DNA from 4 places in the Cloacibacterium normanense genome. Region 3 is predicted to be linked to each of the others. Evidence: riboswitches for the same ligand, from Rfam matches in the RefSeq annotation. Region 3 holds a riboswitch; each other region holds the start of a gene.
The links. A riboswitch is a leader RNA that binds a small molecule or an ion and turns the genes downstream of it on or off. The one in region 3 is predicted to bind S-adenosylmethionine.

Region 1 (3,158 bases), 1.1 Mb from region 3:
CCATGCTAAATCTTCTACTTTTTCTTTTTTTACAGATTTATGTTTTTCAGAATAATCCAATAATCTTTCGGTAGCATCATCTCTTCTGTCGAGCATTACATCTTCTACCAGCTCCAACAAATCTTTAGGAATTTCGTCGTAAATTTCTAACATTGCAGGGTTTACAATTCCCATATTCATTCCCGCTTTGATGGCGTGATAGAGAAAAACCGAGTGCATCGCTTCTCTTACCGTATCATTTCCCCTAAACGAAAACGAAACGTTAGAAACACCACCAGAAACCGAAACGTAAGGTAAGTTTTCACGAACCCATTTTGTAGCATTAATGAAATCTAAAGCATTTCTGCGATGTTCTTCCATTCCAGTTGCAACTGGGAAAATATTTAAGTCGAAAATGATGTCTTCTGCAGGAAAACGGACTGTGTCCGTCAACAGTTTATAACTTCTTTTACAAATTTCTATTCTGCGTTCGTAATTATCGGCTTGTCCATTTTCATCAAAAGCCATTACAACTACCGCAGCACCATATCTTTTGATGGCTTTGGCTTGACGAATAAACTCTTCTTCGCCACCTTTTAAACTTATGGAATTCACTACGCATTTCCCTTGAACCACTTGCAAACCAGCTTCTAAAATTTCCCATTTAGATGAATCTATCATCATTGGAATTCTGGCAATATCAGGTTCTGAGGCGATTAAATTTAAGAATTTAACCATGCAATATTTTCCGTCTAAAAGTCCATCATCAAAACAAATGTCTAAAATCTGTGCGCCACCTTCCACTTGATGACGAGCAATATCTAAAGCTTCAGAAAATTTTTCTTCTTTAATCAATCTGAGAAATTTCTTAGAACCTGCTACATTGGTTCTTTCTCCAATATTGATAAAATTGGATTCTGGAGTTATAATTAAAGGTTCTAGACCCGAAAGTTTTAAATATTTCATATTATAAATGAGATAATTAGTTAATTTGAAAATAAGATAATGCTTGTGAAAAGCATCACATTAACTCATCATCAAATCATCACATCAACTTTTCTTGGTTGATAATTTTTCACGATTTTTGCGATTGCAGCAATGTGGTCAGGAGTTGTTCCGCAACAACCACCAACGATATTTACCAATCCTTTTTCTGCATATTCACGGATTTGTTCTGCCATAAATTCTGGAGATTCATCGTATTGCCCAAAAGCATTCGGTAAACCAGCATTTGGATAAGCAGAAATGTAAAATTCAGAATTATTAGAAATGGTTTCTAAATAAGGCGTCAGTTGTTTCGCTCCTAGAGCACAGTTAAACCCAACACTCAATAAATTAAGATGAGAAATAGAAACCAAAAATGCTTCAGCAGTTTGTCCGCTAAGCGTTCTTCCAGACGCGTCTGTAATAGTGCCTGAAACCATAATTGGAATCTGAATTTTTCTTTCTTCCTGAATTTGGTCAATGGCAAAAAGTGCAGCTTTTGCATTCAAAGTATCAAAAATGGTTTCTACCAAAAGAATATCAGAACCGCCATCTAAAAGTGCTTCTGCTTGTTGTTTGTAAGCAATTCTTAACTCATCAAAAGTAATGGCTCTATAACCAGGGTCATTTACATCCGGGGAAAGAGATGCAGTTTTATTAGTTGGGCCAATAGAACCTGCTACAAATCTTGGTTTTTCTGGAGTTAAGGCCGTGAATTCATCACAAACTTTTCTCGCAATTTTTGCAGATTCATAATTCAGTTCATACACCAAATCTTCCATGTGATAATCTGCCATTGCAATGGTAGTCGCAGAAAAAGTATTGGTTTCGATGATGTCTGCACCAGCTTCTAAATATTTTTTATGTATTTCTTCTATAGCATTAGGCTGAGTAAGAGAAAGTAAATCATTATTTCCCTTCAATGGAGATTCCCAGTTTTTAAATCTTTCGCCACGATAATCTTCTTCAGTAAACTGATATCGCTGAAGCATAGTTCCCATAGCTCCGTCTAGAACAAGGATTCTTTGCTGTAAATTTTGATAAAGTATGTCGCTATTTTGCATTTCAATGTGATTAAAAAATGAAATGCTATAAGAAAAGTTGAGGGAATCAACTGTTTTTATGTGTTATCTATCCCAAAAATGAGTAGAATGTAGCACCTTTTCTCGTTTCAGAAACGCGAGAGGTTGCCAAGGTTTCACAGAGTCTAATCTCTCCACCTTTCTTGATAACATTTCGATTATATGAAAGAACAAATCTTTTGCAAAGCTATATCATTTTTTTCACAATAAGAAATTGTCATTGAAAAAATTAATATAAATGAAATTTCATAGTTTTTATTTTTTTCTACCTTCGCATCATGTTATATTAAAAAATAATGGTTATGAATGCTGAAAAACAACGATTACAAGATATAAATTACAGAACTTGGGGACCTTATGTAAGCAATAGACAGTGGGGAAACGTAAGAGAAGATTATTCCTTTGATGGAAATACTTGGGGAGCAACTGGTCATGATGATGCAGAAAGCAGAACTTACCGATGGGCAGAAGAAGGAATCGCGGGAATTTCTGATGACAAGCAACGTTTGTGCTTCGCTTTTTCTTTTTGGAACAAGAAAGATAAAATGGTCAAAGAACGTTTCTTTGGATTGAGCAACCATCAAGGAAATCATGGCGAAGACATTAAAGAAATTTTCTATTATTTAGACAATACGCCTACTCATTCTTACATGAAAATGGTGTACAAATATCCGCAAAATGCTTTTCCTTACGAAGATTTAATCAAGACAAATGCAGAACGAAGCAATAAGGAAACAGAATATGAAATTATAGATACGGGAATTTTTGACCAAAATGAATATTTCGATATTTTTATAGAATATGCCAAAATTCACCATGATGATATTTTAATCAGAGTTACCGTCACCAACCGAAATTCAGAAAAAGCGCCTTTGGTGATTTTGCCCACACTTTGGTACAGAAATAATTGGAGTTGGGGTTATAATTCTTATAAACCTAATTTTACAACGCGCCATCGTGGTCAAATAGAAATAGAACATGAGAGTTTGGGAATGAAAAAGCTTTATTCTCGTGATAAATCCGTGAAAATTCTTTTCTGCGAAAATGAAACCAATACCGAAAAATTATTCGGAAAAAAATCTGAAAATAAATACTTTAAAGATGGAATTAACC
Region 2 (3,158 bases), 1.0 Mb from region 3:
ATATTTCTTTCTTTTGCTAAAAGATGAAGCACTACATTGAAACAACCTGCATAACTTGCCAATAATGTTTCTACAGGATTGGGCGCTTCGTCTTTTCCTCCTAAATCTTGAGGTTCGTCTATGATGATTTCAAACTGTCTTGCTTTAGCAATCACTTTGGTTGCAGATTTACTTTCTGCGCTTATTTTAAAATTTAATTCTGACATTTTTCTTCTTTTTTTACTTTTTATAATTGTTGAAATGATTGCTCTAAATCTGCGACAATATCCTCTATATGTTCTATTCCTACGCTTAATCTAATTTGTCCCGGAGTAATTCCTGCTTTTAATCTTTCTTCGTCTGAAAGTTGTTCGTGTGTGGTAGAAGCTGGATTGATGATAAGCGTTTTAGAATCTCCTACATTTGCTAAATGCGAAACCAATTGTAAATGATCAATGAATTTTACCGCTGCTTCTTTTCCGCCTTTGATTTCAAAATTAAGTACGCCTCCGAAACCTTTTTTCAGGTATTTTTTGGCATTTTCATAATCTGGGAAACTTGGCAAACCTGGATATAATACTTTTTCTACTTTAGGGTGATTTTCTAAAAATTCTGCTAATTTCTGAGCATTTTCTACGGTTCTGTCTACTCTCAGCGATAATGTTTCTAAACCTTGAAGCAATAAAAATGAATTGAATGGAGAAATTGTAGGTCCAAAATCTCTAAGACCTTCTACTCTAGCTTTGATGATAAAGGCAATATTTCCAAAAGGTCCATTAACTCCAAAAACATCTGAGAAAACCAACCCATGATAACCATCTGAAGGTTCAGAAAACTGTGGAAACTTACCATTTCCCCAATCGAAATTTCCGCCATCTATGATGATTCCTCCGATAGAAGTTCCGTGACCGCCAATCCATTTGGTCGCAGATTCTACCACTACATTTGCGCCATGTTCAATCGGTCTAAACAAATAACCACCTGCTCCAAAAGTATTGTCTACGATTAATGGAATATTATGTTTTTTAGCTACAGCTGAGATTGCATCAAAATCTGCCACATTCAATGTAGGGTTTCCTATCGTTTCTAAATAAATCGCCTTGGTGTTTTCGTTAATCAATTCTTCAAAACTTTCTGGAGCATCGTCTTTAGCAAATTGTGCTTCGATGCCTAATTTTTTGAAAGAAACTTTAAACTGATTATAACTTCCTCCGTACAAATAAGGCGAACTCACGAAATTGTCTCCTGCTTGTAAAATATTGGTAATCGCCAAAAATTGCGCAGCGTGACCAGAAGCGGTAGCCAAAGCAGCTACTCCACCGTGAAGTGCAGCCACACGTTTTTCGAAAACATCAGTGGTAGGATTCATGAGTCTGGTGTAGATATTCCCAAATTCTTTTAAACCAAAAAGATTGGCAGCATGTTCTGCACTGTTAAAGGTATAAGACGAAGTTTGGTAAAGCGGCACCGCTCTAGAATTGGTAGTTGGGTCGATTTCTTGACCAGCGTGAAGTTGAAGCGTTTCAAATTTTAAATTGCTCATTTTTTTAATAATTTTTAATTGTTAAATATTAGAGCAACTTATTTGCAGAAAATTCTTGACGAAAGAGCATAAAAAAACTCTTCCGACAAGTCGAAAGAGTTTTTGATATAGTGTATGACTATTTTAAACTGATTTCAGACTTATCTTTCCCGAACTTCGGGGTTGAATTTGGCACCTTACTCTCATTTCTGTTAGCAGGTTGCCAAGGTTTCGCAGGGTCAATTCCCTCCACCTTTCTTAATAAGTTGCGTGTATAAAAGAACTTTTTTCGTGTTGCAAATATAAAAACAAGTTTTACAGAAAACCAAATTTTTAGAAGAAAAAAATATTCTTTTTATTTTAAACAAATTATAACTACCTGATTAACAATTAATTTATTGATTTTTATTTTAAAATATTTAATATCAAGATAAGTTTTTTGAAAAATTTATTATCTCATTTTGAGATAATAATAAAAAGTTGTAGATTTACTGAACCAAAAATTAATTCTTATGTTCAAGAAAATTGCACTTGTTTGCTTAGTCTCGTTAATGATTTTTCAAGCAAAAGCACAAGAAAAAAAGACACAAATTTATTTAGATGATTCTCAACCTATAGAACTCAGAGTAGAAGACGCTCTTTCTAAAATGACTTTAGAAGAAAAAGTAGCGATGCTTCATGCTCAGTCAAAATTCAGTTCACCAGGTGTTCCAAGATTAGGAATTCCAGAATTTTGGACAACTGATGGACCACACGGAATTCGTCCTGAAGTAAAATGGGATGAATGGGATCAAGCTGGTTGGACCAATGACTCCATCATTGCTTATCCTGCGCTTACTGCACTCTCTGCAACTTGGAATAAAAAAATGTCTTGGAACTACGGAAAAGCTCTTGGAGAAGAAGCTCGTTATAGAAAAAAAGATATTTTACTAGGACCTGGTGTTAATATTTACAGAACTCCATTAAACGGTAGAAACTTCGAATATATGGGAGAAGACCCGTTTTTATCTTCTAAAATGGTGGTTCCATACATTAAAGGGGTTCAATCTAATGGTGTAGCTGCTTGTGTAAAACATTATGCACTTAATAATCAGGAACAATTTAGACATACCAGCAATGTAATTGTAGATGATAGAGCTCTATATGAAATTTATTTACCTGCCTTCAAAGCAGCAGTACAAGAAGGAGACACTTGGTCTATCATGGGAGCTTATGATATGTACAAAAATCAGTACGCAAGTCAAAATCAATATTTATTAAACGATATTCTGAAAAAAGAATGGGGTTTTAAAGGAGTAGTGATTTCTGATTGGGGTGCTGTAAATGATACTAAACAAGCCATTATGAATGGTCTTGACATGGAATTCGGAAGCTGGACAAATGGACTTTCTGAAGGAACTAGCAATGCTTATGACAATTACTATTTAGCACATCCTTATTTAAAACTCATCAAATCTGGTGAAGTAGGAACTAAAGAATTGGATGATAAAGTAAGAAGAATCCTAAGATTAGCTTTCTTGACTACCATGAATAAAAACAAACCTTTTGGAAACATTGCTTCTGAAGAACACAGAGCAATTGCCAAAGAAATTGGCGAAGAAGGAATTGTATTGCTAAAAAATCAAAAAAATGTATTGCCAATTAACGTTGCCAAAAC
Region 3 (3,158 bases):
TTTCGTTAAAAAAGTCTGCTGTTTAAGCTCGGCATTCTGCCGAGTGAGTTTCAGAGTTTTTAGAAAAGGTTATTTATTTTTAGCTGAGGATTTCCAGACTTGAACTTTTGGTTCTTTTGTTTCAAGACAAAAGAACATTAAATCTGAAAAGCAGAGTTTATTTGTTGATGCTGTGGCTTCGACAAGCTCAGCCACCAATTATTCCATTACACGGTGCCTGAGCGTAGTCGAAGGCACATTATTTCTATTGCATTAAAATCCGTGCACTCTCTAGAACATCTCTGATGTTCCTTTGGGAGCTCAAAAACGGCATTATTTCACAAAATCTCCGTGAACTTTGTGTTATAGAAACTCCAAAACCAAATAGAAAAATTCCACCCACGGTGCCTGAGCGTAGTCGAAGGCAGGGTCGGGGAAAAGAATTTTTCTCAACAAATACCTGAGCCTATCGAAGGCACCTTATTCCTTGACTTTCCCAAAAACATAGAACCCAATACCATCACCAATAAAAGCCCTAAATAATAAGAATGCGAGAGCATATCCACATAATTGATTTTATTTTTACTGTATCCGATAATCAATAAAACCTGAGCGCCATAAGGAAGTAACCCTTGAACGATACACGCAAAAATATCAATCACAGAAGCCATCTTTCGGGCAGGAACTTCAAAACGTTCAGAAATAGGTCTCAACACTTTCCCAGAGATTAAAATCGACACCGTATTATTGGCAATACAGAGATTTACCAAACCTGTAATCAAACCTGCTCCCAATTGTGCAGATTTGGCTGAGCTAATCTTAGCTTCTATTTTATTCAATAAATATTGAATCCCCCCTGCTTTTTCTACTAAGGCAGCCAAACCACCTGTAAGCAAAGACAATAGGAAAATTTCGGTCATAGACGTGAAGCCTTCATAACTGGCTTTGGCAAAACTCAACCACGTAAGGTTGCCTTGCCACAAACCAATGGCTCCCGCTAAAAATATCCCAATCACCAAAACAAGAAATACATCTAACCCTAAAAAGGCTAAAACCAAAACCACCAAATAGGGGAAAATAAGTTCCCAAGAAATTGGAGTTGGAGTGTAAGTAATAGGCGCCACAGGATTGCTGAAACCTATAAAAAGTAAGATCACCACCGTCAATACTACTGCAGGGGCAGCCAAATAAAAATTGGTTCTGAACTTATCTTTCATGCTGCTGCCCAACGTTTGAGCTGCTGCAATGGTAGTATCAGAAATCACCGAAAGATTGTCGCCAAACATGGCACCACCCAAAAGACTTGCCCCAATCAGGTTAAGGTCTGCTCCACTTTTTTGAGCCAACTGTATCGCGATAGGCCCTAATGCGACAATAGCGCCAACCGAGGTTCCAGAAGACAAGGAAAGAAATGAGGCCAAAAGGAAAATCCCTAGAGCATAATAATCTGCAGAGATATAGGTTAAACCGATATTCACCACCGCATCTACACTCCCCGAAACTTGTGCTACGGTAGAAAAAGCCCCTGCCAAAAGATAAATAATACACATGGTGAGTACACTGGATTCTCCACAACCGTGTAAGAAAGTTTTGATTTTTTCTTGATGAGGCAACCTAGACATGGCAAAGGCGGCAATAATACCGATACTCACGGCAATAGGCGATGGCAAGGCATAAAAATCTTGCAAAACGATTCCGGCACCTAAAAATGTACCTACGAAAATTAAAAAAGGAAGTAAACTGAGAAAATTTGCTTTTGTATGGTTCATAAAATTTAAAAATTTAACACAGGAACTTTACAAAAGATAGACAACATTTTTTCCAAAAAGTTTGGCTTATCGCTTTAGCACCTTGCTTGTTGTTGCAGGTTGCTACCTCCCGTAGAGGTTCCTGATAATAGGCGGCAAAAGTAATCATTATCTCCCAACGAACCAAATACAATCTATCAATCGCCCTCATAGACCATCAACACAGCCTTTTAACTCCTTGATTTCTAAAAATTAAAGAATAAAAATACTTCTTCCATTTCCTTTTTCAATACCCCAACATTTACTTTACCTCTCCTCTTTCTCTAAAAATATCTCAAAAATTAGAAAATAGAATTCATCTACTTTATGCCTTCGACTATATTCTGGCACAACATTTTTTATTGCACGTTGCCCTCGACAGGCTCAGGCAAAGTTTATCTTTGAATCTGTGGCTTCGTGAACTTCGTTCGCAGACCTTCAGTCTGTGCTCAGCCACCAACTTTATTTTCTAAACATTTTTTGCATTAAAAATCCGTGTGCTTTCTAGAACATCTATGATGTTCCTTTGGGAACTCAAAAACGCCATCATTTTACAAAATCTCCGTGGACTTTGTGATATAAAAACAAACACAAAAAATCCACACACAGTGGCTTCGTGAACTTCGTTCTCAGACTTTCAGTCTGTGCTCAGCCACCAACTTTATTTTCTAAACATTTTTTGCATTAAAAATCCGTGTGCTTTCTAGAACATCTCTGATGTTCCTTTGGGAGCTCAATAACGCTATCATTTCACAAAATCTCCGTGAACTTTGTGTTATAAAAAATTTTTATAAAACAATCGCTTTACCTCATAACCTCATCACTTCATCACTACATCACCTATTGTCTTGTCCTGAAATAGCTATACACAAAAATAGAGTATATGCAATCAAAAGAAGAGAGATTTTTAGCTCGCGAGAGTAAACAGAGTCATTACGACAAACGATTAAAAAAACAAATTGTTCAAGAGGTAGAATCAGGATTACCGAGAAAGGAGGCGATTCGGCTCTATAATTTAGGCCAATCCACCTTAGATAGTTGGATGCGAGATTTTGGTTCGCCTAACTACCTAGAAAATTTGAAACGTCGAACGTACACAGGACTAGAAAAACGTACAATAGTTACAGCGATAGAACAAGGTCTATTAACGATACAAGAAGCCAAGATAGCCTATAACATAAAGACAGACAAAGTAATTCGTAATTGGATAACACAGTACAAATCAGAAAAAGTCGAACTTTGTATTGGAAATAGTTCTATAATGGGAAATAAAACCACACCTAGGAAAGAACCAGAAAAAGAGTCTTTGGAGAAAGCATTAAAAGAAGCGGAGCTTAAAATTAAAGCCCTCAATACGCTTATTGATGTAGCCGAAGAACAGCTCAAAATAGA
Region 4 (3,158 bases), 250 kb from region 3:
CGGGTATTCTCTTTCCTCAAGTTAGAAACTTCATCACTGGTGGCTTCACGGACAACATCTCCGTTGAGACGTTTCTTTCCAGCTTCCATAAACTCTTTGTTCCATGCGTAGAATTGCGATTGAGCAATGTTGTGTTTTCTACATAATTCTACAACAGAGGTCTCTGCACGAAGTCCTTCCATTACAATGAGAATTTTTTGCTCGGCTGTAAAAATCCTTCGTGTATTTTTACGAATGTCTTTTACGAATTTTTCAGTACTTTTTTTCTTAGGTGTTTCCATAATTAAATGTAATTCTTTTTTTTGAAAACACTCCTTAACTTTTTAATATCTAATGTCCACTTTTTGCTGACGATTTACATTTTATTTCCTATCAGATGTATCTTGTTTGATAGAACAATTATCCTTTTCCTTCAAATCTTTTTCTTATTATTTAGCTCATAGTCTTCGATGTAAATAATACTCCTTCTTGTGCAATTGTTACTTTTCCAAATTTATTTCTTGTATCCAATCCTTAAGTTCTTGTTTTCCACCTTTTTTCTTGCACCACCCACAACCAAATTCATCAAAATAGGCACTAATCATGATAGGATGCTTTGCACCGCTAGGACAGTTAGCTACCCATTGCCCTTTTTCCTCATCAAAAGGTTTGGGATGAAGTCCTTTTTCTCGTAAAAAGTCTAAAAAACTAGAATTGAACGTAGTGGTAGTTTTTACGGAAAATTTCTTCACGATAAGTTCCCATTCATTTTCAGTTAAATTTTTACCAAATTTTGAAACCAGTGGAATGCCGTAGATAAGCCTACGATTGTTAACGATTTTCTCTATTGCATGACTTAAGTTTTCGGTATGAGATTTATTCTGGTCATATAAGTAGGCATCATTCATTTGAGCTATACTATTGATGGCTCCTGTTTCTAAATAATGATAATAGTCTTTCTCTGAAAATAGATCTTCAGTAATGATTAAAGTGTTATTCTTAATTTGATATCTGATATCAATGTAAAAAAATGCAATTGCACTTTGGTATTCCAAGGTAATCAAATGTTCTAGTGATTGTTGATGTATAATTTGCATCGTGAATGAATTAAGTTTTTATGCGACTTGTATATTATTATCTTGTTGTTCAGTAAAATAATATGTTGAATTTCCTTGCTCTGTATTGAGATATAAACTAATAATTTCGTTTAATGATAGGTGCTGCTGATTTGTAAGCATTTAGAAACCTGATGTTCTAAAAAAGATTCAAACAATTTTAACTCATTACAAGAATGTATGGCTTCACTTATTCTTACCTTTAAAATTGTTGTTATTTTTTCGGTCAAACCAGTGTATTTAAAATACATATTTGTGATATCACAAATTGTAAAAATAAATTTCGGCTTACGAAAGTTGAAGCTGTTTTTTTGGGTGTTAAAAACGGCAGGATTTGTTCTGAATTTAAGCGTAGTGCTTTGTCTTTTGCTCATAAAAATAATTTTTGAATTAAATTTTATTTTTATCAGCAGGAAAAAGTTGTGGGTATAACCTTATATTTTGGCGGATGCCCTCATACTTTACCACCGTGGATTTTGGTCTCTCGGTTGGTGTTCCGGTATTTTCTGGAAGCTCCTGATGATTTACAATGCAAAGAAATAGCTTATGTATGCAGTCTATCTGCATAACAAGAATTATTAGAAATACAATGCAAATTGTTTTTGGATACGTTCTTTTAAAGTTTCTACCAGATACTCAGGTTCCAGAATCTTTATTTTATCACCAAAAGATAGTAAAAGAGATTCAAGTTCGTAATTGTGTTTTACGTATAAGGTTAAGAGGTTTCCTTTTATTTTTTGTGATCCATGAAGTGGTTTAGTTTTGATATAGGGTAAAGATTCTTCGCTTATTTCTATTTTCACTTGTATGGGGGTATGCGTAGCAATATCAGTTACTCCTATTATGTCATCGAAGTATTCATCATAGTCTATGATGGCTTCTCTATAAGACTCATTGTTAATAGCAATACTTTTTATGCGATCTAAGGCAAGATTCTGTACAGCTTCTTTTTCGTGATTTTCTCCAAACAAAAACCATCGGTTATTATATTGCTTTAAAAATTGAGGAGAAAAATCTATAAAAATATTCTGATCACTTCTGAAACTGCGATACTCTATTTTTAAAGTATTTTTATGACTGATGTGTTGATAGAGGGGACTTAAATTTTCTACGCCTACTAAAAATTCATTTTCCTGAAAACTGATGATTTTTCTCTCATCTTTTGTAATGTCTAATACAGAATATATTTTTGTTTGAACGGTTTCCATTCCAACAAGTCCTGGTAGATTTTTAATTCTGCTTATACTGTTAAGAACTTCTGATAGGGCAAGCTTTTCCCTTTCAGTTAAAGGTTTTTTAAGGATGGAAAAATCTTCTTCCTCATATCGGTAATACACTTTTTTTCCATCGGCTATGGAAATAATTGGCGCATCATATCCTGCTGCACTTTTCATGAATTTAATGTCTTCTAGAATAGTTCGCCTAGAGACAGACATTTCATAGCCAAAATGTTCCGTAAGTTTTTCTCCACAAACACTGATCAAGTCTTCAATAAAGTATTTTTTATAAAAATTAGAGAAACAATGATCAAGTATATTGTAACGTAAAACTGCATTTTTGTTGGTGGCCATATCAATTCAAAAAAAAAATTATTGACTAATTTATAAAATCCTATCATTAAAAATGAAATATGTAAATTTAAGGATTAAATGATAACTATGAATGAAAGACTAAAAAATGCCAAAATAAAAGATATTGCAGTTACAAATCTCATATATTATGATTCTGTCAAAGAGGAATTTCTAAAACAATTTTGTTATAGAAACAGAATTTCTTATTTACCGGCTGCAGATAGAAAATCAGTTTATAAGTTAAATCATTCAGGTTTTACACCAATTTCTCTATCACAAGATTATTGTTTAGCTCCCGATGAACATCTTTTTGATTTGAATACAGTTAAAAAATTCGAAAAAATTGACGAAAATGAAATAAAGTTTTTGGTAGATAAGGGAAGCATTATAGGTGTTGTACATATTGTAGATTACAATAACGAGTTTGTAGCAGTCGAAATTTACCGAAGTTTTCATCGTTTTGAAAATGCACTTCGCAGTTTATTGATGAAGA

Region 1: another riboswitch for S-adenosylmethionine. It lies ahead of EB819_RS09580 (homocysteine S-methyltransferase family protein); the one in region 3 lies ahead of EB819_RS04725 (Na+/H+ antiporter NhaC family protein).
Region 2: another riboswitch for S-adenosylmethionine. It lies ahead of EB819_RS12695 (O-acetylhomoserine aminocarboxypropyltransferase/cysteine synthase family protein); the one in region 3 lies ahead of EB819_RS04725 (Na+/H+ antiporter NhaC family protein).
Region 4: another riboswitch for S-adenosylmethionine. It lies ahead of EB819_RS05880 (hypothetical protein); the one in region 3 lies ahead of EB819_RS04725 (Na+/H+ antiporter NhaC family protein).

The regions. Positions count from the first base shown of each region.
Region 1 covers NZ_CP034157.1:2,096,142-2,099,299, reverse strand. Annotated here, with positions in the region: gene metH (methionine synthase) at 1-945, opposite strand, end outside; gene EB819_RS09580 (homocysteine S-methyltransferase family protein) at 1,017-2,027, opposite strand; SAM riboswitch class I at 2,088-2,198, opposite strand; gene EB819_RS09575 (MGH1-like glycoside hydrolase domain-containing protein) at 2,348-3,158, shown strand, end outside.
Region 2 covers NZ_CP034157.1:2,751,499-2,754,656, reverse strand. Annotated here, with positions in the region: gene EB819_RS12700 (OsmC family protein) at 1-206, opposite strand, end outside; gene EB819_RS12695 (O-acetylhomoserine aminocarboxypropyltransferase/cysteine synthase family protein) at 227-1,522, opposite strand; SAM riboswitch class I at 1,660-1,769, opposite strand; gene EB819_RS12690 (glycoside hydrolase family 3 C-terminal domain-containing protein) at 2,014-3,158, shown strand, end outside.
Region 3 covers NZ_CP034157.1:1,030,004-1,033,161, reverse strand. Annotated here, with positions in the region: gene EB819_RS04725 (Na+/H+ antiporter NhaC family protein) at 429-1,748, opposite strand; SAM-I-IV-variant riboswitch at 1,785-1,881, opposite strand; gene EB819_RS04720 (helix-turn-helix domain-containing protein) at 2,650-3,158, shown strand, end outside.
Region 4 covers NZ_CP034157.1:1,276,528-1,279,685, reverse strand. Annotated here, with positions in the region: partial or broken gene EB819_RS05890 (IS3 family transposase) at 1-281, opposite strand, end outside; gene EB819_RS05885 (hypothetical protein) at 480-1,076, opposite strand; gene EB819_RS05880 (hypothetical protein) at 1,187-1,468, opposite strand; SAM-I-IV-variant riboswitch at 1,522-1,622, opposite strand; gene EB819_RS05875 (helix-turn-helix transcriptional regulator) at 1,673-2,665, opposite strand; gene EB819_RS05870 (hypothetical protein) at 2,753-3,158, shown strand, end outside.